2 regions of the Pedococcus sp. 2YAF34 genome follow, and region 2 is predicted to be linked to the other one. Evidence: riboswitches for the same ligand, from Rfam matches in the RefSeq annotation. Region 2 holds a riboswitch; the other holds the start of a gene.
The links. Region 2 has a riboswitch for cyclic di-AMP ahead of AB4Z02_RS06175 (C40 family peptidase). Riboswitches for the same ligand answer to the same signal wherever they lie in the genome.

Region 1: linked by a shared signal. The riboswitch ahead of AB4Z02_RS08620 (transglycosylase family protein) and the one ahead of AB4Z02_RS06175 (C40 family peptidase) in region 2 are both predicted to bind cyclic di-AMP.

The regions. Positions count from the first base shown of each region.
Region 1 covers NZ_JBFRFA010000012.1:22,574-33,945, forward strand. Annotated here, with positions in the region: gene AB4Z02_RS08610 (serine/threonine-protein kinase) at 1-777, shown strand, start outside; gene AB4Z02_RS08615 (threonine/serine ThrE exporter family protein) at 777-2,255, shown strand; cyclic di-AMP (ydaO/yuaA leader) riboswitch at 2,485-2,637, shown strand; gene AB4Z02_RS08620 (transglycosylase family protein) at 2,650-3,390, shown strand; tRNA gene AB4Z02_RS08625 (tRNA-Thr) at 3,750-3,822, shown strand; gene AB4Z02_RS08630 (hypothetical protein) at 4,163-4,363, opposite strand; gene AB4Z02_RS08635 (MerR family transcriptional regulator) at 4,285-4,644, opposite strand; gene AB4Z02_RS08640 (Hsp20/alpha crystallin family protein) at 4,791-5,027, shown strand; gene AB4Z02_RS08645 (GAF domain-containing protein) at 5,926-6,840, opposite strand; gene AB4Z02_RS08650 (hypothetical protein) at 7,936-8,490, shown strand; gene AB4Z02_RS08655 (hypothetical protein) at 8,499-9,605, opposite strand; gene AB4Z02_RS08660 (LamG-like jellyroll fold domain-containing protein) at 10,128-10,787, shown strand; gene AB4Z02_RS08665 (cation:proton antiporter) at 11,336-11,372, shown strand, end outside.
Region 2 covers NZ_JBFRFA010000007.1:113,306-124,677, reverse strand. Annotated here, with positions in the region: gene AB4Z02_RS06185 (MFS transporter) at 1-866, shown strand, start outside; gene AB4Z02_RS06180 (metal-dependent transcriptional regulator) at 892-1,590, shown strand; cyclic di-AMP (ydaO/yuaA leader) riboswitch at 1,790-1,985, shown strand; gene AB4Z02_RS06175 (C40 family peptidase) at 2,039-2,737, shown strand; gene AB4Z02_RS06170 (DsbA family oxidoreductase) at 2,898-3,590, shown strand; gene AB4Z02_RS06165 (calcium:proton antiporter) at 3,634-4,731, opposite strand; gene AB4Z02_RS06160 (DUF1028 domain-containing protein) at 4,813-5,637, shown strand; gene AB4Z02_RS06155 (PLDc N-terminal domain-containing protein) at 5,657-6,103, opposite strand; gene AB4Z02_RS06150 (NAD(P)/FAD-dependent oxidoreductase) at 6,337-7,497, shown strand; gene AB4Z02_RS06145 (hypothetical protein) at 7,494-8,129, shown strand; gene AB4Z02_RS06140 (aldo/keto reductase) at 8,126-8,869, shown strand; gene AB4Z02_RS06135 (condensation domain-containing protein) at 8,862-10,139, shown strand; gene AB4Z02_RS06130 (ATP-grasp domain-containing protein) at 10,136-11,372, shown strand, end outside.

The sequences.
Region 1 (11,372 bases), on a different contig from region 2:
CCCGTGGCCCTGCCGGCCGACCGCGACGACTGGGCCGCGCCGTACGCCGACGACGGTCTCGACCGGGGCCTGGGGGACCGGGGCGAGGGCGGCGACCTCGTGCCGTTCGACCTCGACGACGAGGAGGTCTCGGACTGGCAGGCCGCCTGGGAGGGTGAGCCGGGGGAGCCCGACCCGCGGATCGGCCGGGCGCAGCGCACCGGCAGCCTGCTGGCGCTGCTGGCGCTCTTCGTGGCCGCGGCGACCAGCTTCCCGGTCGTGGCAGCCGCCGTGGCGCTGGTCTGGTCCTGGGTCGCGCGCACCGCCGACCGCTCGGTCACCTCGCTCGTGCTCCGCCGCCACCAGAAGGGCCGGCGCCGGTCGGACGTGCCGTTCGCGGTGGCTGCCAGCCCGTGGCACCTCGTCGTGGGTGCGTTCGCGACGGTCGTCAGCGCCATCCTGCCGGTCGTCGTCGGCGTGTGTGCGGTGTTCAGCGCCGCGCTCGCGATGGTGGCGGTCACCGGCGGCTCGCCGGAGCCCAACGCCCGCGGGCCCGTCGCCGCCGGTGCCGTCGTCGCCGGCCTCATGGCGTGGTGGGGGCCCGGCGGTTCCGGCCTGCGCCGCGGCTCGCGCAGCGTGGTGCGCGGTGTCAGCCCTGGCCGCGGAGGGCGCGTCTTCGTGCTCCTGCTCCTGGCCGCTGCGGTCGGCCTCGCGGCCTGGAGCCTCGCCCGGGGCGGGGCTCCGGACTGGTGGCCCTCCCAGAACCCGTCTGCGGTGCTGCCGGGCACGGGTTCCTGATGGTGCAGCAGACCCCGCCGCTGCCTCCCCGGCGGCCGGCGCTGCGGCACAGCCGCATCTGGCGTGGTGAGGACATCACCGACACGCTGCCCATGGTCGACGCGCTGCGGCACACGCCGTACCGCGACGCCCGCGTCCGGCAGGCCGCGGCGGAGGAGCGCGACGCGCGCGCCTCCCTGGACCTCGCGCTGCGGGTGGGCGAGCTGATGCTGCGCTGCGGGGCCGGCGCGCCCCAGGTGGAGTCCTCGGTGATCGCGGTCGCCGCGGCGGCGGGGCTCGACCACCTCGAGGTCGACATCACCCTGCAGTCGCTGCTCGTGCAGTGCACGACCGCGTCCGGCCAGCCGATCACCATGCTGCGGGTCGTGCGGTCGGCGACGCGTGACTTCGCCCGCCTGACCGCCGTGCACGAGTTCGTCGAGAACCTCGTCGCCGGCAGCTACGACCTCGAGGCGGCTGCGGCCCGGCTGCGCGAGATCCGCCGGGCGCCCCGCTTCTGGCCCAGCTGGGCGGTGCGCGGGTCGCTCGGCGTCCTCGCGGCAGCCGTCGCCGTCATGCTCGGTGCCGGTCCGGTCGCCGGCCTCGTCGCCGGGCTCTCGTCGCTCCTCGTGGGGTACGCCGCCCGCACGCTGGGGCGGCACGGCCTGCCGGACTTCTACCAGTCGGCCATCGGTGGCCTGTTCGCCACCGTCATGGCGTGGGGCGCCTTCAGCCTCGGCGCGAACGGCTGGCTGCCGGTGTCGTCGGACGAGTTCGCCTTCATCGTGGCCGGTGGCATCACGGTGCTCCTGCCCGGGCGCACCGTGGCCTCGGCCTTCGAGGACGCCATCTCGGGCTACTCGGTCACCGGGGCGGGGCGGATGTTCGGCGTCTTCCTCACCACCGCCGGGATCATCCTCGGCGTCGCCACCGGGCTGTCGATGACCTTGGCGCTCACCTCGGCGTTCGACCTCCAGCTGGTCTCGCCCTCCGTCATGTCCACCCGTGCGCTCAGTGCGCCCGTCGGGCTGGCGGTGGGCGGCGCGTTCGTCGTCGGGCTCTCGGGAGCGGTGTCGCTGCGCAGCCGCCGAAGGCTGGTCGTCCCGGCCGGGCTGCTGTCAGCCACCGGCGTGGCCGTCTCGCTCGGTGTCGACCGGCTGGAGGCCCTGGGACAGCTCGCGGCTGCCGGGGTCGCGGCGACGGTGCTCGGCTGCGTCGGGCGGCTGGTCGCCCTGCGCATGGGCGCCCCGGCGATGGTCCTGGTCGTGCCCGCGTCCTACGGCCTGCTCCCGGGACTCGCCATCTTCCGCGGCCTCTACGAGATGGTGAACGGCTCGTCGTCCGACTCGGGTTCGCTGTCGCTGCAGGGCGGCATCACGACCCTGCTGGGAGCCATGGCGGTCCTGCTCGCCATCGCCGCCGGCAGCGTGCTGGGCGAGTTCATGGCTGCGCCGTTCGACCGGCGGATGGTGCAGAAGCGCCGGGTACGGCGTCGCTGACGCCTCTCGGGGGGCTCGTCAGGCAAGCGCCTGCTCCACGTCGTGCAGGGGTCGGAACGCGGCGTGGCGCGGGGCACACCTGCCACGGCTCGGTCGTTTGGCCCCATTTCCGCCGACTCGCTTGTCGTCCGGGAGCCGCCCCCTTACGGTTGACCTGCGCATTCGCGCCCCGACAACTCCACACGGCATACCCACCACCATGCACACCCGCAGCGCCGAGCCTCGTCAGGCGGGTGATTCGCCGGAAGATCTCCGGGCACGACGAGGACGGGGGACCCAACTCGACCGCTCCGGCGGCCTTGGGGTGAAGCCGGTACCACCGGCCGGGCACCTGACAGCCCGAACCCGACAGCTCACCTCGCAGGCGCCGGTCAGGAGAGGAACTCCCCCCGCAATGTTCTATGCCCCGAAGCACTCTGCTCGGAAAGCCAAGCCCGTCCGCCGCCGCCTCGCCGGCGTCGCCGTGGCCGGTGCGGCCGCCGTCGCCGGAGGTATGGCGACCACGTCCTCCGCCTCCGCGTCGACCTCCACCGTGTGGGACCGGGTCGCCTCCTGCGAGAGCGGTGGCAACTGGTCGATCAACACCGGCAACGGCTACTACGGCGGCCTGCAGTTCTCCGACAGCACCTGGGACGCCTTCGGCGGTGAGCGCTACGCCTCCACCGCCAACCGTGCCACCAAGGCGCAGCAGATCACCGTCGCCCAGAAGGTGCTCGCCTCGCAGGGCCCGGGCGCATGGCCGACCTGTGGTGCGCGGGCTGGCCTGACCAAGGCCAACGGCGGTGCCGTCAACGCCGGTTCGACCGCGACGCGCGCCTCCCGCTCGTCCGTCCGCTCGGCGCCGGCGCGCTCCGCCGCCCACTCCGTCTCTGCCGGCAAGCTGGTCGTCGACGGCGTGCGCGGCCCCAAGACGAATGCCGCCATCGAGCGCTGGGTCGGCGGGTCCGTCAACGGCACCCTGTCGCGCACGGACGTCAAGGCGCTGCAGCGCAAGGTCGGCTCGGCTCCCGACGGGGTCATCGGCCCGCGCACGGTCCGCGCCCTGCAGTCCAAGATCGGCGCCACGCGCAACGGGTCGCACTCCCTCGACCGCGCGACCGTCCGCAGCCTCCAGTCCTACCTCAACCGCCACTGACCCTCGGTGGTCGCCGCCCCACCGGGCGGGTGACCTCCCGTTCGGACCGAAGCGGCCCGGCCCCCTCGCGGTGCCGGGCCGCTTCGTCGTGTCGGTACCGGGTCGGGTTACGGGTACGCGCCGCGGCTCACTTCGGTGCCCGCCCCAACTTTCGGCCCAGTGGCCGCAAGTTGGGGAGCAGAGTGCGTCGGGGGTCCCGGCTTTCGGGCGAAGGGCCGAAAGTTGGGCGGTGGAGTGTGTCGCGGCTCGGGTTTGGGGCGAGTGGCCGAAAGCTGAACGGCTGCACACGGCCCGGCACCTCGCGGTGCCGGGCCGCTTCGTCGTGTCGGTACCATCGTGGCCGTCTGCGATGCAGGCGTGCCGGCGTGGCGCAATTGGCAGCGCACCTGTCTTGTAAACAGGGGGTTAGGGGTTCAAGTCCCCTCGTCGGCTCTCTGACCTGTATGACTTCGCCTGATGCTTGACAGTCGCTTCGGCTGATCCTTGGCACTCCCTCATGAGGGAGACGAGCGTGGCGGAGCAGCGGTACAAGGCGGTGTTGGCGGTCATTGCTGATGGCCGCACGGTGGTGGAGGTCGCGGTCCTGGAGCTGCGGCGGATGCAAGCGAGGGGCGCCGGATGTGTAGCCACCCTGCGCGGCCGCCCGCCGGCGCCTCTCGCGCAACCGTTCGAACCGGAGGCCTCAACCATCGTGCGTATGGCGCTCGGTGACGATCACGTGCCTTCGATAAGACGCCGATGGGGACGGCTGTCGGACGCACCTGTAGTGGGCTCATGATGGCTCTGGGGCGTAGTCCTCGTCGGGGTCGCTGACCACCTCTTGGCTCTGCTCGAGCATGTCCCCGTCGTCGGCGGCCCGCGCGGGTGAGCTGGGCGTCCATTCCCGGTCGGTGGCTACTGTGGAGCTGGCGGGCTGTTCCTGCTCGAGCCAGTCGGCTTCCGGGATCGGTTGGTCGTGGTCGTAGGGGGCCATGGCGGAACCTCCCTTTCCTCGCGCAGGCTCGCGTTTTCTCCCTCGAGGTCGAGGACCATGCTGATCCCGGCCAGGTTCAGACCAGCCTGGAGCAGGTCGCCGATCCGCCGTAGGCGGTCGAGGTCGTTGGCGCTGTAGCGGCGTGTCCCCCCGTTCGTGCGCTCGGGCTCGAGCAGGCCCCGGGCCTCGTACAGGCGCAGGTTCTGTACGCCCATACCGACCAGGTCGGCAGCCACCGAGATGCCGTACACGCCCTGGTCGTCAGGTGGTAGTCCTGCCACGGAGTTGCCCTTCGTCAAAGATCCTCATTCGAGCCCTTGCGCCAGTATGCCTGTGGTGATAAAAGAAATCTATAGCGGCTACCACAGAAACTAAGTGGGTTCGGTGCTGCTGACGCCACCGGGAGAACACGACGGAGGTGACGACGATGCTGGTGCGCATCGACCCTTTCCGTGAGTTGGACCGTATGACCCACCAGGCATTCGGTCCCGTCGGCACCTGGGCCCGACCTTCGGTGATGCCCATGCACGCGTGGCTCGAGGGCGGCACGTTCCACGTAGAACTCGACCTACCCGGTGTCAGTCAGAACACAATCGACCTGGACGTGGAGCGCGGGATCGACATCAGCAGCAGGCACGAGGGCCAGCAGGCCACCAACGCCTGACCCCGGCGGTGAGGGTGATGCACGCGATTTACAACGAGCCGAATGGCGCCTTGAGCGGCGTCGACCAGGAGTTCTTCGACCTGGTCTACGCCGACGAGGCGCTGCTGCGAAGCGAGTTCGACGCGATCGTGGCCGAGGCGTGGCCCGCCTGTCCTCCGCCAGTGGGGCGCAGGGCGACCCTCGGGGCGGTCCCAAGGTATCCCCGCCGGCCACCAGTCCTACCCGTCGGTGCGGCCGTCCGATACCGCCCGGCACGCCCCGGTGTCGGTGCTCGGCACCGGCAACGCTCACCGCCCGACCGTGACCGCCAGGCCCGCGGAGCGCCTCGCAAGACCTAGCACCTGCACCGTTCGACCATTGGCTCGATCAACGGGCAAATCCCCAGGCAGCCCGGACGGCCCTGACCTCCATAGCCCCTCGCCTGGGCCGCGTTCCTACCCCTTGCGCCCGACGCACCTCGCGTGGACGCCCGCGCCTCACGGCGTCTTGGTCGCGACCCGGGCGAGGCCGCGCGCCGCTCAGGACCCGCGAGCTGGTCTCACACCCAGTCCGTCAGGACACGGCGAGGGGCTGCTGCGGCATCCCCGGCGATGCGACAGCACCGCCGGGGCCGCGCTGCTGGACCCAGACGGTGTGCCGTCAAGGTCCTACCCGTTGCGAGAGCAGGCAACCCCACGATGAGACTTCGGCTCAACGCCCTATCGCCGGGGACGAAATGGTGGGACCCTCGGCGTGGGGCGTCGCCCGCGTGCAGAGACGTATGCGACGTGACCGCCGCTCCCTTCTCTTCCAGGGGTATGCCTGAGGAGGGTGTGGCGGTCAGCGTAGGCGTGCTGGGCCGAGGGGTGGATGGCATCCGCGGCGTCCTGGCTTCGAAAGTAGACGGCGGGACAGCGGATCAGGCAGCGTGCGGGTTCTCCGGCTCGAGTACGAACCACACGGTCATCCCGCCTGCGTCCAGCTCGGAGCCCCATCGGGTCGACGACGCGTCCACGACCTGCAGTCCGCGACCATGCACAGCGAGCGGGTCGCCCGCGACGCTGCCGGGGTCGACGACGACAGTCGAGCCACCGTCGCGGACAGACGTGGTGAGCACGCCCTGGTCAAGGACCAGGCGGAGGTCGCACCCTGCCTCGGTGTGGAGCAGCGCATTGGTGACCAGCTCGCTCAAGCACAAGATCGCGTCACCAGCCATGACGTCGTCGACACCCCATGCTGCGAGGGTGATGAGCGCGAAGTGCCGGGCAATGCCGACCTCTCGGAGGTCTGCAGCAACCGCCAGGTCGGCTGCCTTGGCGCCGGGTGGCACGGGCTCCGCCGCCAGGGACCTGCTGACGTGCATGGTGGCACGCTGGATGTGGCGAAGCTGTAGTCCCAGTCGTGCCCCTAGGGCCGCCAGCTCGGTCACCTGCGGCTGGTCGAAGCGCTGCGGAGTCTCGAAGAACAGTACGTACGCGCCCAGGACGTGACCGGCCGCGACAACTGGCACAAAGGCGAGAGCCTTGGTCCTAGGGAGCTGGCGGTTGATAAACGCCTCATAACGGGCGGCGAGGTTCTCCAACGAGCCCAGGACCGCCTCGCCAGTGCGAACGGCGTGTACCAGGGGCACGTCCTCGTTCGCGTCGATCTCACACCACTGCGCGTCCCGCTCGAGATCGCGATCGCTGGCGGTGAACAGAAGCCGCCGTCCACCACCTTCGGCCAGTGCGAGCCCAGCGCGATGAACGGCTGGCACGTCAGCAAGCTCCGTGAGCGCGGCCTGCGTCCACGTCTCCCCTTCGGGGACGGGTCTGCTTGCGACGGTGTACGTCACCCATGAAGGCTAGTCGCCCCGGGCACGGATAGGTGGTTTCCGAGTGCGCCGTCAGGGCCATTCCCGCGCCGAGTAGGTTTCGCAGATGAACCGCCGGCCGGCTCGGTGAGCGCCAACAGCATCGCGACGAGCCCTTCCGCACGGCGCGGTCGTTCCTCAAACCGGTTTGACGGATGCGTCACGCGGCACGGCGACCCGGCGTAGTGTCGATGCCACAGCGTCGTCCAGCGGCGCGGCCCGGGAACAGACTCGAGGTACCGCGATGGAGATCGACCCAGCCGTTCCCGCGTCCCGGCCACCACGGTCTCTGACCGAGCTCGCTCACGACGTCCGAGCGGCGGCTACAGAGGTCCGAACCAAGCGCGCCCCACCGGTGAGCGAACGGGACCTCCTTTCCGCTCGAAGAGCGCTTCTGAGAGCGATGGAAGTGTACGCCGATGAGCTCACAGCGCGACGACTACCGATCCCTCGCGTGCTGCACGACGACTTGCGCCTGCAGCAGGAAATCCAACGACACCCCAACGCCTGGGACTGGACCCGTTGAAGGAATGGGCCTCTGCGGAGAAGGCGGCGACCACGACGGCCGGCAGGGAGGTCCTTTGCGTGCAAGCCTGTGGCTGCACACCACGTCCCGCGTTTGGCAGGACGACAGGGAGGGCCCAACTGGACGCGAGCCCAGCACGGCGCCCCTCTGGTAACGAGCGAGAACGCGCACTGGTGATCGCACGACCCCGTAGGCGGGAAGAGCCACCTCTTGGCAACGCCCTGAGTCGCCGAGACAGAGACCCACGACCTACTTCGGGGACCGGCCAGGTTCCGCTCACCTGCATGAGAGGAACTTTCGAAGGGACGACCTCCGGAGTGAGCTGTGCCAGGTGACTCGGCATCTTCGACCGGTCCCGGCCTGAGGCGACGGTGTGTCCCCGCACCTCCCTCGTGCGCGCGCCCGACGGCTCCCGTGCACACCCGCGTTCCTTCGCGGGACCTTCGGCTCTGACCGAGTCCTCCGGGAGCAAGCGACCGTGACGAGAGGTGGTAGGCCGCTTTCGCTACCTGGGAGGACGACATGACACGTATCGCGCGTGCGGGGGTCCGGTGGCCCTGACCGCCATCTGCGCCCTGGCCGCGGCAGGACCGTCTGCCACCCTCCCCTCCGCCGCCGGCCACGAGAGTGCGCCATGGCACGGCGCCACCCTGGCGCAGTTCGGCCCGCCGACCACGCACCCACCGGGCCCCGACGGTCCCGGCTCCTTCAACGCCACCCTGCCCAACGGCCGGCGTGTGACGCCGGCGGGCACGAGCGTGCGGGTCGGGCAGAACCCGCTCAACTCCGCCCTGACGGAGGACAGCCGCTTCCTGCTCACCAGCAACGACATGGAACGCAACGCGCCGCCGAAGACCGGTTCAGCGGTCGACCCCCTGGACACCCAGAGCGGCGCGGACGCGGCCCTGAGCCAGTACACCGTCTCCGTCACGGACACGAGCACCACCTACGACACGCAGACCGAGGGGATCGGGACCCTGACCACCCTGTTCTTCCGGTCGCTCGACCTGGCGAAGCACCGGGCCGGCATGGGCGGCGCTGCGGACTACGAGGCACAGCAGAACCGGCTGTTCGCCCAGGCCCGGGAGGCCGTCGAGGAGGGCTGACGGGCTGGTCAGCCGTGCAGGGCTTCCGGCCTGATCACCAGCTCACCGAAGTCGCGTCGAGCCTGCTCGACCAGGCCAGGGTCGGGGAAGCGCCCCTGCCCCCAGGCGCTCTCGTCCGGAGGCTGGTACCAGGCCTCCAGGTCGTGCGCCTGCACCAGCCACCGGTCCGGGGCCACCTCCTGCACCGTCCAGGCGCCGAGGTCAGCAGCCCGATCGAGCTGGCCGGAGCCGAGGACCTGGATCCCTGCGACGTCCAGCACGTGGGTGGACCAGAGGTCACGGCGCAGGATCCACTGCGGGCCGTGCGGCAGGCTGCTCCACGATGGGAAGAGCGGGTTGGCGAGCCAGACCGCAGCGCTGTCGAGGAAGGCGCTGAGTGCCGTGACGATGGCTGCCAACGACTCCGCGGTCCGGGCCCCTGCCTCGTCCGGGGTCACGCTGGTGAACGTCGCCTGTCCCCAGTGCCCGATGTTGGCGGCCCGGTAGAGATCCGGCGGCTGCGAGAGGGCGTGGGCGACCAGCCACTGGTCGGCGTGGCGCAGGTTGGCGTGCAGCACGGCCATGCCGCCGGCGGCGTCGAGGGGGATCGTGGGGCCGGCGCCCCGCACCTCCATGTCCCCACCCACCTGGTCCAACCACCGCAACGTACTCGTGAGCACCTCAGCCGTCGCTGCGGGTGCGACTCCCCACCGGAACTCTGGGACGCCGTACGGGTTCACCGGCAGGTCCGCCAATGGGGTCGCCATGGTGAGTCCTGCGAAAACCGTTGGGGCGACTGGCCTCCCGGGCAGGAAGGAGTCGACGTCGAGCAACGGTGGAGCGCACAGGGTCGCGGTGACGCCGGCGGTGTCCAGCGTGGCTCTGATGGTTTCGACGACGTCCTTCCACCTCGACTCGCCCGGCACGATGACCCACAGGCCGCCCGTCGCCGGGTGGACAGCGGGCTCGCCACCCCAGCGAGCGTCCACGGCTGTGGCCAGCGCGGCGGTGACCGACTGGACGTCGGTCACGTTGGGGTCCTTGAGCGCCACGCGGACCTGGACGGAGGCCGGACCCGTCCGCCGCAGCGCCGTCGTCCGAGCCCTGATCTGCGCAGCCTCCACCGTTACCCCCACGGGACCATGGTGGTGTCGGGGACCAGCGCCGGCAACCAGCTCGGAACAGGGAGTCATCCGACGAGGTGCGCGAAGGCCACGATGTCGTCGACGTAGTGCCCGGTCGTCCGTTGTGATGCTGACCGGCAACGCACGGACGGTCTGGGGCGTCGACGTCCTGCGGGCGGATCGCGGCTCGAGCAGGCAGCGGCCGCGTGCGCCGGTGAGCAGATGCTGAGCTCGGCGTGCGACCGGGGCTCTGGTCGAGGGCGTCATGGAGCCGCACCAAGGTCAGGGCGGAAGAGGCCGGACGGCTCCCGGGGCCGCAGCTGCTGGACACCTCGACTCACCCATTGGGCGGAAGTGAACGGCGACAGCTGGGTGCACTCTGTAAGGACGCTGTGGGCGAAGCCCATGGGTCTGGTCTCGCCAGGACGCCGCGCGCACCGGACCTGGGGTCGGCAGGTCACAACGTGCAGTGAGGACAAAGGGAAGGTCGTCTCGATGAGGACGTATCGAGGACTGAGGCGCAACAAGGTCGGCATGACGGGGCGGGGCGTCGCTGTGGTGGTGGCCGCCATCGCGACGATCGCGGGCACCGGAGCAGCCGCGGCATCGGCCGCGACGACCTACGTCTGCCCCCTGACCATCGGTGCCGTCTGTGACGGGCCCCTGTCGGGCAGCGTGCACGGGGACGTGGTGACCGGCGACGGGTATGGCTTCAACCTCAGTGGCAACGGCGCTGCAGGCTACGTCCAGGTCGACAACTCGGGAACCATCCCGATGGGGAAGTTCCCCATCAGCTTCTCTGTCGAGGTCAAGGGAGTTGGCGTCCCGTCCTCGTCGGTCGGTGACTACGACGTGGTCCGTGGGACGCCAGCGGGCAACTGGAAGATCGAGGTCGTTGCCAAGAACAACCGCACGACGGCCCGGGCCGCCTGCTTCTTCAAAGGGGTCAGCGGCAAAGCGACCGCGGCCGGCGGCCCTGACCTCAACACCCGGCAAGGCCAGTGGACCACCATCACCTGCACCAACACCGGGTCGGCGGTCGAACTCCGCGTTGACGGGGTTCTCGTCAAACGAGTCGCCGTGACGACGGGGACCATCCCGAATCCGGGGCCGATGCTTCTCGGCGCCAAGAACACAGTTGGCGGCGACCAGTTCAGCGGCTACGCAAGGAACATACGGATCGATATCCCCTAGTCCTGGAGCCAGCCACGCTGGTCGACTCGGAGTGGCGACACGGTGTGACCAACGTGGACCTGAACGAGTTGCGATCGGCTGGCGGATCGAGTCCGACGACCGAGCTCGCGTCGGTCGTACTTCCCCTCGCAGAACTGGGTTCGCTCGGACTGCCAGCTGGGGGACTTGGTCCTGTCGCCGACGCGATTCGGGCGCGGACCAGCATTCCATCAGTAGACGCGGCACGCCACGCTCTGCTCTCCATGCCGGGAATGAGCCGGGACGAAGAGCCCGAGGACCTTGCCTCCTGGTTCGTCGATCGGCTTCACCGATCCCGCCTGAGGCCACTTGACGCACACGGGCACGAGCGCGCGGATCGCGTTCGGGACGATCGCCCGTCGCAGCCGCTCCGACGGACCGGGGCCTCGATGCGCGACCCCGGGACTTCCACCAAAGGGATGAGCCGTGGTTCAGCCGGCGTCTACGACGGGCTACGACGCGGGGACGGCCCGGGTGCGGCACCCGCCGGGTTCAATCCAAGGAGCACTCCGAATGCCCTAGGGGGAACCATGCCCGCCTCCGATCTGGCGCACGTCCTGGTCGCGC
Region 2 (11,372 bases):
CGATGTTCCTCGTGGCGCGGCAGGCCTACCTCATCGACGCCGTGCCCTTTGCGCTCCGGGCCCGTGCCCTGTCGACGCTGGGCGGGGTCAACCGCATCGGCCTGTTCGTCGGGCCCTTCGTGGGGGCGCCGCTCATCCACGCGTTCGGGCCACAGGCCGGGTTCGGCGTCGCGGCGGCAGCCGGGATCTGCGCCGCGGTGCTCGTCTGGCGCGCTCCCGACCTCACCGCCGCCCACGAGGAGGTGCAGCGCGCGCAGGCCTCGTCGTCGACGGCGCGGGTGATCTGGGACCACCGGCGCACCTACCTCACCCTCGGCCTCGGGATCATGGTCATCGGCGCCGCACGCTCCTCCCGGCTGGTCCTCGTGCCGCTGTGGGCGGCCCACGTCGGCCTTTCGGCGAGCGCGACGGCGGTGATCTTCGGCGTCACCGGCGGGGTCGAGATGCTCCTGTTCTACCCGGCGGGGTCGGTCATGGACCGGTTCGGCCGGGTGTGGGTCGCCGTACCCTGCGTGGTCCTGCTCGGGGTCGGCCTCCTGCTCCTGCCGCTCACCACCACCGCGTGGGCGGTGCTCGCGGCCTCCTCGCTCGCCGCGGTCGGCAACGGCCTGGGCTCCGGCATCGTCATGACGCTGGGGGCCGACAACGCCCCGCCCGTCGGGCGCTCGCAGTTCCTCGGCGGCTGGCGGTTCGTCTCGGTGGTCGGCGGCAGCGGTGCGCCCCTGCTCATCAGCGCCGTGACCGCCTGGTCGAGCCTTGCGGTCGCCTGTGTGGGGCTCGGCGCCCTGGCGCTGGTCGGCACGGGCTGGCTCGGCTACTGGGTGCCGCGCTACGACCCGCTGCGGCGTCGGGAGGTCACGGGGTGAGGTCCCGGATGAGAGGCTTGGCCCTGTGACGGACCTGATCGACACCACCGAGATGTACCTCAAGACGATCTTCGAGCTCGAGGAGGAGGGCATCGTCCCCCTCCGCGCCCGCATCGCCGAGCGTCTCGGGCACTCGGGCCCCACCGTGTCGCAGACCGTCGCCCGTATGGAGCGAGACGGCCTGCTCAGCCTCGGCGGCGACCGTCACCTCGAGCTCTCGGACGAGGGCCGGCTCCTCGCGACCCGTGTCATGCGCAAGCACCGGCTGGCCGAGCGGCTGCTCGTCGACGTCATCGGCCTGGAGTGGGAGTACGTCCACGACGAGGCCTGCCGCTGGGAGCACGTGATGTCCGAGCGGGTGGAGCGCAAGATCCTCGCCCTGCTGCGTGACCACCACGACTCGCCCTACGGCAACCCCATCCCCGGCCTCGACGAGCTGGGCGAGGAGGAGCCGAGCGAGGACTTCCGGTTCGGGCTCCACACCCTCACCGAGCTCGCGAAGGAGGCGCCCGAGACCGTCCTCGTGCGCCGCATCGGGGAGCCCGTCCAGGTCGACCACGAGGCGCTGAGCCTGCTCACCGTCGCGCGGCTCCTTCCGGGCGAGCGGGTGCGGGTGCACCGGGCCGACGGTCGCGTCGTGGCCCTGCGCGAGGGTGCGCCGGAGTCCACGGCGGTGTCGCTGCCGGACGACGTCGCGCAGCACGTCTTCGGCGCGCTGGTCTGACCGACCTGTGGTAGCCGGCGGCGGTCGCTGAGCACGAACCGCCGGTGCGAAGCGTGTCTTCGTTGCCATTTGTGGGCGCTTTCATGGACTTTTGTTGACCCACCGTGACCCGAACGTGACATTGGGCGCCGCGCTTGTGTACGGTGTCCCAGACCTCCTCACCCCCTAGAGGTGGTTGGCCCGATGTGGATCGCCTAGTCCTGTCACCACGCCCGGGTCACCAGCAAGACCGCTTGGCAGGAGCGGGGGACCCACTTTTGGTCCGTCTCCGGACGGTCCTCGGGGTGAAGTCCTCACCAGAGCGCCCGCAAGGTCGGGAGGCAACCGTGAGGGCCGGGTGACCTACCTCCACCCGAACCCGACAGCTCACCTCGTAGGCGTCGGAGGTTCTCTGACCGTGTCATCTCACGCTGCTGGTCGCCACCGCGCGCCAGGTCGTTTCAACCCCGTGTCCGAGCTGGCTGGCATCGCGGCGAAGTCCGCCCAGCCGGCCGTCAAGACGACTGCCGTCATCGCGGCGTCCGGTGGCCTCGTGGCCTCGTTCGCCCTCCCCGCCTCGGCGGCCCCGGCGAGCCACCCCTCGACCAAGGGTGCGCCGGCTGCGGTCGCCCCCGTGGCCGTGCAGGCCCCGAAGACCGCTGCCCCGCAGGCCGCCGACGCGTTCGGCGTCATCGGCTTCAAGGCGACGGCCAAGCCGAAGCCGAAGCCGAAGCCGAAGCCCAAGCCGAAGCCCGTCGTGGTGGCTGTGCCCCAGCGCACGGCCCCGGTCGCGAGCCGGTCGACCCAGCGCACCGCGCCGGTCGTCTCCAAGCCCGCTGTCGGCGGCATCCTGGGCATCGCGGCCCAGTACGCCGGCATCATGTACGTCTACGGCGGCACGACGCCGGCGGGGTTCGACTGCTCCGGCTACACGCAGTACGTCTTCCGCCAGGCGGGCATCAGCCTGCCGCGCACGGCCGAGGCGCAGCGCCAGGCGACCACCCCGGTCTCCAACCCGCAGCCCGGTGACCTCGTGTTCTTCGGCTCGCCCGCCTACCACGTGGGCATCTACGCCGGGAACGGCATGATGTGGGACAGCCCGCGCACCGGCAAGGCCGTGGCGCTGCGCTCCATCTGGTCCAGCGCCGTGACCTACGGTCGTCCCTGACCAACCCCGCACCACCTGGCCCCACCTTCGGCGCCCCTGACGAGGCCCCCCACCGCACTGAGGTGGGGGGCCTCGTCCGTGTCCGCCGGCGTGCGGGTCGCCGTCGGAGGGGCACCCCGACCCGTACCGCGCTCGGTGGGGTCGTGTGAGTATGGGGGACATGAACGCTGTGGAGATCGACGTCTGGGCCGACGTGGTCTGCCCGTGGTGCTACCTGGGCAAGCGCCGGCTGGAGCTCGCGATCGCGGAGAGCGCACACCCGGCCGAGGTCACCGTCACCTACCACGCCTTCGAGCTCGACCCCTCGGCCCCGCGGGGCAGCGGGGAGCGCGTCCTGCCGTGGCTCGCGCAGCGGTACGGCGTGGACCTCGAGGGCGCGCGTGAGATGGCCGAGCGCCCGGCGATCATGGGCAGGCCCGACGGCATCGAGATCGACGTCGACGCCCAGCTGCGGGCCAGCTCGTTCGACGCACACCGCCTCGTGGCGCTCGGCCTCGCGCAGGGAGGCCACGCCCTGCAGGCCGCGGTGCTCGAGCGGATGTTCAGCGCCCACTTCAGCGAGGGCAGGGCCATCGACGACATCGAGACCCTGCAGCGCCTCGGCGCCGAGGCGGGGCTCGACGGCCGCCGGGTGTCCGCGGTGCTGGCCGGCGAGGAGTACTCCGTGGAGGTCCGCGCCGACGAGGAGGCCGCCCGCGACATCGGGATCACCGGGGTGCCCTTCTTCATCGGCAACCGCAAGGTGGGGCTGTCCGGCGTGCACACCGTCGAGGTGCTGGGCCGGCTCATCGAGAGCGCCGCCGCCGACCACCCGCTGCACGCCGAGGAAGCCCAGGCCGCTCCGCGCGCCTGAGCCGGCCACACGCCGTACGCCCTTGGGGTCGGAGCCCTACGCCTCAGGGGTTGACGGCGAGGAACACGAACGCCGCGAGCAGCACCAGGTGCACGCCGCCCTGCAGCCGGGTGGCGCGGCCGGGCACCACGGTCAGCACGCTGACGAGCACGGTGAGCCCGAGCAGGACCATCTGCGTGGAGCCGAGCCCGAGCAGCAGTGGCCCCTCGAGCCAGACCATCGCGATGGCGATGGCAGGGATGGTCAGGCCGATGCTCGCCATCGCCGAGCCGAGCGCGAGGTTGAGGCTGATCTGGATGCGGTTGCGCTGGGCAGCTCGCACCGCGGCAAGCGTCTCGGGGAGCAGCACGAGCAGGGCGATGACGACCCCGACGAACGACTGCGGGAACCCGGCCGCGGCGACGGCCGACTCGATCGCGGGTGACTCGACCTTGGCCAGGCCGACGACGGCCAGGAGCGAGACCAGCAGCAGGCCCAGGGAGGCCCAGGTCTCGCGGTCGCCGGGCGGGTTGGCGTGCTCGTCGGACAGGGGCTCGCCCTCCTTGCCGACGGGCAGGAAGAAGTCGCGGTGCCTGACGGTCTGCGTGGACACGAACATGCCGTAGAGGATCAGCGAGATCACCGCGGCGAACGCCAGCTGGCTCGGGGTGAACTCGGGCCCGACCTGCCCGGTGGTGAAGGTCGGGACGACGAGGGTCATCGCGGCGAGGGTGGTCACCGTCGCGAGCGCGGCACCGGTGCCCTCGGCGTTGAACGAGATGAGCTTGTAGCGGCGCGCCCCCACGAACAGCGACAGCCCGACGATGCCGTTGCAGGTGATCATCACGGCCGCGAAGACGGTGTCGCGCGCGAGGCTGGTCGAGTCCTTGCCGCCAGAGATCATGAGCGTGACGATGAGGGCCACCTCGATGATGGTGACCGCGACGGCCAGGACGAGGGAGCCGAAGGGTTCGCCGACCCGGTGGGCGACGACCTCGGCGTGGTGCACCGCGGCGAGCACGGCGGCTGCGAGGGCAGCGGCCACGATGACCACCGGTACGGCGCCGAGGTCCCGCCCCCACGCCAGGACCAGGGCGACGAGTGCCAGTGGTGGGGCGAGGGTGGTCCAGGTGAGCAGGGGATTGGTCGTTCGCGCGGCCATGGGGAAGTCTCCCAGACCCGGGGCGAACCCACGCAATCGGTCCGGGCGGCGCCCGCCGGTGCGGGCGTCTAGGTTCGGGCCATGACGTTCTCCATCGTGGGCCAGGTCGGTGACGCGTTCGGCGTCGCCGTGGCGAGCAAGTTCCCCTTCGTCGGGGCCGTGGTGCCTGAGGTGCGGCTCGGCGTCGGTGCCGTCGCCACGCAGGCCATGGCCCGGGTGTCCTACCGCGGCACAGCACTCGCCGCCCTTTCCGACGGCCACGACGCGGCTGCTGCCGTCGAGGCCTGCACCACCCCGGACGACGCGCGTGAGCACCGGCAGCTCGGTGTCGTCGGGGTCGACTCGCAGGCGACGTACACCGGGGGCGAGTGCATGGACTGGGCCGGTGGCGCCTGTGGCCGCGAGGCCACCGGCGGCTACGCCATCCAGGGCAACATCCTCACCGGTCCCGAGGTCGTCGAGGCCATGGAGCGCGCGTGGCTGGGGTCCGCCGGCGGCTCGCTCACCGACCGCCTCATCGCCGCGCTGCTCGCGGGGGACGAGGCCGGCGGCGACTCCCGCGGGCGCCAGGGCGCGGCCCTGTACGCGGTCGCGCCGGGAGCGGGGTACGACGCGTGCGGGGTGCTCGCGGACGTGCGCGTCGACGACGACCCGGACGCACCGCGCGAGCTCGCCCGGCTGCTGCGCACCAACGACCTGCTCTTCGGTCGGCCCGAGGACGTGCAGCCGCTGACGGGCGACCTCGCCGACGAGGTGTCGGCTCGGCTGGCGCAGCTGGGCCATCGGGGTGACGACGTCACGGAGGCGCTGGAGCGGTGGGCGGGCGAGGCGAACTACGAGATGCGGATGAGCCCCGACGGCATCGACGCCAAGGTGCTGGCGGCGTTGCGCGAAGCCACCGCCTGAGGTCCAGCCCGACTGGGTATCAGCCCGGATGCGGGTCGGTGGTCTCGTCGGGGCGCTCGTGCCCCAGCCGACGCTTGCGCTCCTGCTCGAGCGCGCGCTCCTCGGCGGCCTCGCGCTCGGCGCGCTGCCGCTTCGCCTCCTGCCGCTGGGCCTCGGCGCGCTCGCGTACCTTCCGCAGGAACTCGGCGTCGTCGTCGGGGTTGGTGGCGACGAACCGGCCGGGTCGGTCGTACTCGGGGTACCCGGCGTTGCCCTTGTAGGGCAGGCTGCGCGCCGGCCCCTGCGGTCGTCCCGCCACGAGCCACGCCACCGCGCCCACCTCGAAGGTGAACAGCACGATGACGACCCAGGTCGACTTGGACAGGTTCCTGATGCGGTGCTCGTCGGCCATGATCACGTCCAGCAGGCAGTAGATCCACACCGCCGTCAGGATCACCCCGAGCCCCACGCCCCCACGAATCAGCACAGGCCGATGGTGGCAGGTGCGTGCCACACCTGTCCCGTACTTGGCGAGGTCGCGGCCGCAGGCACCGCCGAGGCGATGGGTGCCCGCCGGTGATGACGGCGAACCAACGGACGGCAAACACGGGTAAAACGCGCTTCTCGTCCGTTCTGCTATGGTCCACGTCGTTTGTCCGCCGACATCGGTGTCGGGGGGATCCAGTGCAGGCAGCTGCATGACGTCGGGGGGAATCTGACATGGGTGGGGACGCACAGCGAGGGCAGCTGGACTGTGACGTGGTGGTGCTCGGGGCCGGGATCGCCGGGTTGCTGAGCGCACGACGCCTTGTCGGCATGGGCTACCGCGTGGTGGTCGTGGACCCTGCTGAGCAGGTGATGTCCGGGGCGAGCAGCCGCAACGAGGGCTGGCTGCATGCAGGCACCTACCACTCGATGTCCATCGGCGACCCGGTCCAGGCCGCCGTCGTCGCCAAGCGGTGCATCTACGGGTGGGAGCAGCTGCACCGCGACTTCCCCGAGTGCATCGAGCCCGAGGCGCGGCCCACGCTGGCGATCGTCCGCGAGGACCAGGCCGAGCGCGCGCTCCAGCGCTGGGGCGCTGCAGGGGTCGGGCACCGCGAGCTGGACCCGAGCCTGCGGCGTGAGTTCGACGAGGACGTGGTGACCACCGACTCGGAGCGCGTGTTCGAGGTCCGCGACCGGTCGGTCAACGTGCGGATCCTCGGGGCCCGCCTGGTCAACGAACTGCTCCGCGCCGGCGCCACGCTGCTGCTGGGTGCCCGACCCCGCCGGGGCGAGGACGGGGCGATCGTCCTGGACGGGACCCACGGTCTGACGGTCCGCCACCGCCTGCTCGTCCTGGCCACGGGCTTCGCGACGGGGGCTGTCTGCCGCGAGCTCGGGCTCGCGGGGCCCGAGATCCGGCTGTGGCAGAGCCACCTGGCGATCATGCCGCGGCTGTCGCCGATGTCGGTCTTCAGCGTGGCCCCGCGCGAGGCAGCGATGGCCAACCACGGCGACTGGAGCGTCGTCGGGCTCAACGAGGACGCCTACCTCGTGCCGGAGCCGACCTTCGTGCCGCGCGCCGACGGCACCGACAACCTGCTGCGCGCCATCGCGGAGCGGTTCCGGCGCAGCGCCCCGGAGCAGGCCAAGGTGACCTCGTGCGTCAAGGTCGATGTCCGCCAACAGGGCGACGATGCCCGATCCCTCAACATCCAGGTGGAGTGGCTGGACGACACCACGCTGTGCGTGCTCCCCGGCAAGATGACCGAGGCGCCCTTCGCCGCCGACTACGTCAGCCACCAGGTCTTCGCCCGTCTCCACACCGACGTCGTGACGAGGCGACCGCTCGAGGCGCACGTCGACGACCTGCGCGGGCAGGCGGCCCTGGTATGACGGTCACTCCCACCCTCGACGACCACCGCAGGGCGCTGGGGCTGCTGACGGTCGACGAGACCCTCGCCCTCGGCGCAGACGGGGTGCGGGTGCTCGACCCGTGGTCGACCCTGGTCTCCTCCGGTGTGGTCCTGGGTCGTGGCACCGTCCTCTACCCGGGTGTCGTCGTGCAGCGCGACCGCGACGGCGTCGTGCAGGTGGGCGAGGACACCGTGCTCTACCCCGGCACGTTCCTGCTGGCCACGGCCGGCGGGAGCATCCGTGTGGGTGCCCGTTGCGAGCTCGGACCCGGTGGTGTCCAGGTCAAGGCCAACCAGCCCGGTGCCTCCATCGAGCTCGGGACTGGGGTGCGCCTGCTCAACGGGTGCGAGCTCGTCGGCCGCTGCCGCCTCGGTGACGGCGCCCAGGTGATCGGCACCATCGCGGCCCAGTCGGTGGAGCTCGGAGGTGGTCTCGGTGGCCACAGCCACGTGGAGCCCGACGAGCGCGGGGCGGTCCTCAAGGGTGCCGGCCTGGCGAGGGGCCTGCGGCTGCAGCGTGGTGACGTCGTCAACCTCACCCCCTCGTTCGACGGCGTGCCGGTCGAGCGCCAGAGCGCCTACCACCCCAAGCCGTCCGGGACCCCGCGATGAGCGCGCGCCTCGGGCTCGGCCTGATCGGCATCGGCAGGCCGTGGCCCAGCGACGACGTGTCCGTGGCGACGTTCGGGGCCAGCGCCGGCCTGCTCCGCGCCGCCCTCGACCAGGGCGTGCAGGTCCTCGACACCGCGCCGGCCTACGGCGAGAGCGAGCAGCGCCTCGGCGCGTTCCTGGCCGCCCTCCCGCAGCAGGAGCGGCAGGAGCTGTTCGTCGCGACCAAGGTGGGTGAGTACTGGTCCCCCAGCGAAGGCGGCCGTACGAGCCACGGGCTGCGCGACACCGAGGAGTCCGTGCGCCGGTCGGCGCGCCTGCTCGGGCGCATCGACCTCCTCCAGGTGCACAAGGCCACCGTCGAGGTGCTGCGCGACCCGGCATTCGTTCGGCTGCTCCGCTCGCTGGCCGACGAGCACGGCATCGACCACCTCGGCGCCAGCGTCAAGGACGTGGAGTCCGCCGACGAGGCGCTCGCCACCGGCGTCTTCGACCACGTGCAGCTCCCCGTCAACCCGGGGGTTCCGGAGCTGGCTGCCTGGGCGAGGTCCCACGCCCACGAGGTGACCGTCCTGGGCAACAGGCCGTACGGCAGCGGCCGCCTCCTCGGGGGGCGGAGCCGCACCGAGCTGCTGTCGTACGCGGTCGAGCACGTCGGCGACGGCGTGGTGCTCACCGGCACCACCAACCCGGACCACCTGGCCGAGACCGTCCGTTCCTTCGAGGAGGCGACCCGTGGCTGACACCACCGTGCGACCGTTCAGCGAGCAGCAGCAGACCATGCTCGACTTCCTGGGCGACACCGTCGACGACTACTACCTCATGGTGGAGTCCTTCGTCCTGGAGGGCCCGCTCGACCACGGGCGGTTGCGCGATGCCGTCGCCACGGTCCTGCGCCGGCACGAGGTGGCGCGCTCCACCGTCGTCGGCCTCACCGGCGGCTACCGAGTTCACCCCTGGACCGAGCAGCTGGTCGACGAGGTCCTGCGTGTCGCCGATGGGTTCTCGGACGTCGACCACGCCTTCGCCGCCGGGCAGGTCGAGGTCGAGCGGCCGATGGACCTCGTGCGAGAGCTGCCCCTGCGGATCTGGGTGGGCTCCGTACCGGGGGACCGGGCTGCCCTCTGGGTCTGCGGGCACCACCTGGTCTTCGACGGGTGGTCGCTGAAGAACCTGTACGCCGAGCTCGAGAAGGCTTACGACGACCCCGACGCGCTCCCCGAGCCGAGCCAGTACCACCAGGCGGTGCAGGCAGCCGGCCCCGAGGAGCTCGACGTGCCATCGGAGCTCTTCGCCCGGCCGTACCGAGGTGTCCGCGAGCTGCAGGCCCGCGCGACCACCCCCCTCGGGCCGGCCGGCCACCTCACCGTGGTCGCCGGCGCCGAGCTCGCCGCGAGGCTCCGGCAGGCGTGCGGGGCTCTGCGCACGACGCCGTACGCGCTGGCGGTCACCGGCCTGTTGTGCGCGCTGGCGGAGGCGACGGGTGACCACGAGGCGATCGTGGGCTCGGCCTCGACCGGCCGATCGCGAGGGGAGGCTGTCCGGGCCCTCGGCTACTTCTCCAACACCATCTTCATGGGCACCGCCGGGGGCTCGCCCGCCCAGGTGCTGCGCGAGGTGAGCAGCCTGCTGCCCCGGTGGCAGGTCTCCCCCCGGGTGCAGTGGGAGCGGGTCCTCGACCTGCACCATGGGCGTGACCTCTACCCGGTGAAGTTCGCCTTCGAGCGGGCGGCCATGGCGCGCCCGGACATCCGCTTGTCGGGCATCACGACCACACGCTGGGACCCGCCGTCCGGACCCGGGGGGTCTGCCCGGCGCGTGGCCGACATCTCCGGCACGTTCGACGCCGAGGGAGTCAGGCTGTCAGCGCGCTACCGCGCCGACGTGGTCGACGAGTGGTGGGTGCGCTCGGTCCTCGAGGGCTGCCTGGCCGTGACCGCCGCCCTCGTCGACGAGTCCCTGGCCCCTGCTGCCGACCCGGCGTCGGCGAGCCTGCTGCCGACTGCACGATGACTGGCGGCGACCTGCGTCTCGGCGTCGTCTACGACGAAGGGGCGGCCTCGTACGGTGAGGTCCACGCGAGCCTGGCGGCGCCTGGCTCGCGGATCGAGCCGGTCTACCTCCTGCCGGGGTCCGCCCACGCCGACGCCGCCCGCCCGGGGCTCTGTCGCCTCGGCGAGGTGGTCGACCTGCCGCAGGGGGATTCGGCAGGAGGTCGGAATGAGGCAGCGGACCGTGAAGCGGTCGAGGGGTTGGGGCTCTCGGGGGTCGTGACCTACTCCGAGCTCGCGCTGGCGCGCACCGCCACCATCGCGGCGGCCCTCGGCACCCCCGGCACGACACCGGAGACCGCGGCCCTCCTGCGCGACAAGCTCGCCCAGCGCCGGCGGCTGGCCGGGGCCGGCGTCGACTCGGTGCACAGCGTCCTCGTCTCCAGCCCGGTCGGGTGGGAGTCCGCGGTCGACGAGGTCGGGCTGCCCGGGGTGCTCAAGCCGCGCCACGGTGTGGCCAGCAGGGCGACCCACCTGGTGCGGACGGTGGCGGACGTCCGTCGCGGCGCCGAGCTGGTCGAGGCAGGCAGCGAGGAGTTCGTCTTCGAGGAGCTGCTTGTGGGCGCTGACACGCTCCCGTTCGGTGACTACGTGTCCGTCGAGTCGCTGGTCCAGGACGGAGCCGTCACCCACGTCGCCGTCACGGGCAAGCTGCCGCTGGTGCCCCCCTTCCGCGAGGTGGCACAGTTCTGGCCCGCACCCTTGGCCGACGAGCTCGCGGACGAGGTGCGACGGCTGTCCGGGGCGGCCCTCCAGGCACTCGGGCTGCGGCACGGACTCGCCCACACCGAGGTCAAGCTCACCGCATACGGCCCGCGCATCATCGAGGTCAACGGCCGGCTCGGCGGGCTCGTCGGTGAGCTCTCGCAGCGCGCAGCCGGGGTCGACCTGGTTCGCGCCGCGGCAGACGTCGCGCTCGGCCGCCCGCACGGTGTCCGGCCCGTCGAGGTGGACCGCGTCCACTTCCAGTACACCAGCGTCGCGCCACCGTTCGAGGTCACCTTCGGCGGTGTCCGGGGGGCGCGCGAGCTGCTGCGCCGCCCCGGGTTCAGCCGCTACCTGCCGCACGTCCGCCGTGGCGCGGTCCTGGCCGGGGGCGTGGCCACCACGACCCTCGACCTCGTGGCCGGGGAGGCCGACGACCTCGACGGGCTGCTCCAGGCGGTGCGGACCCTCGAGCGCGAGCTCGTCTACG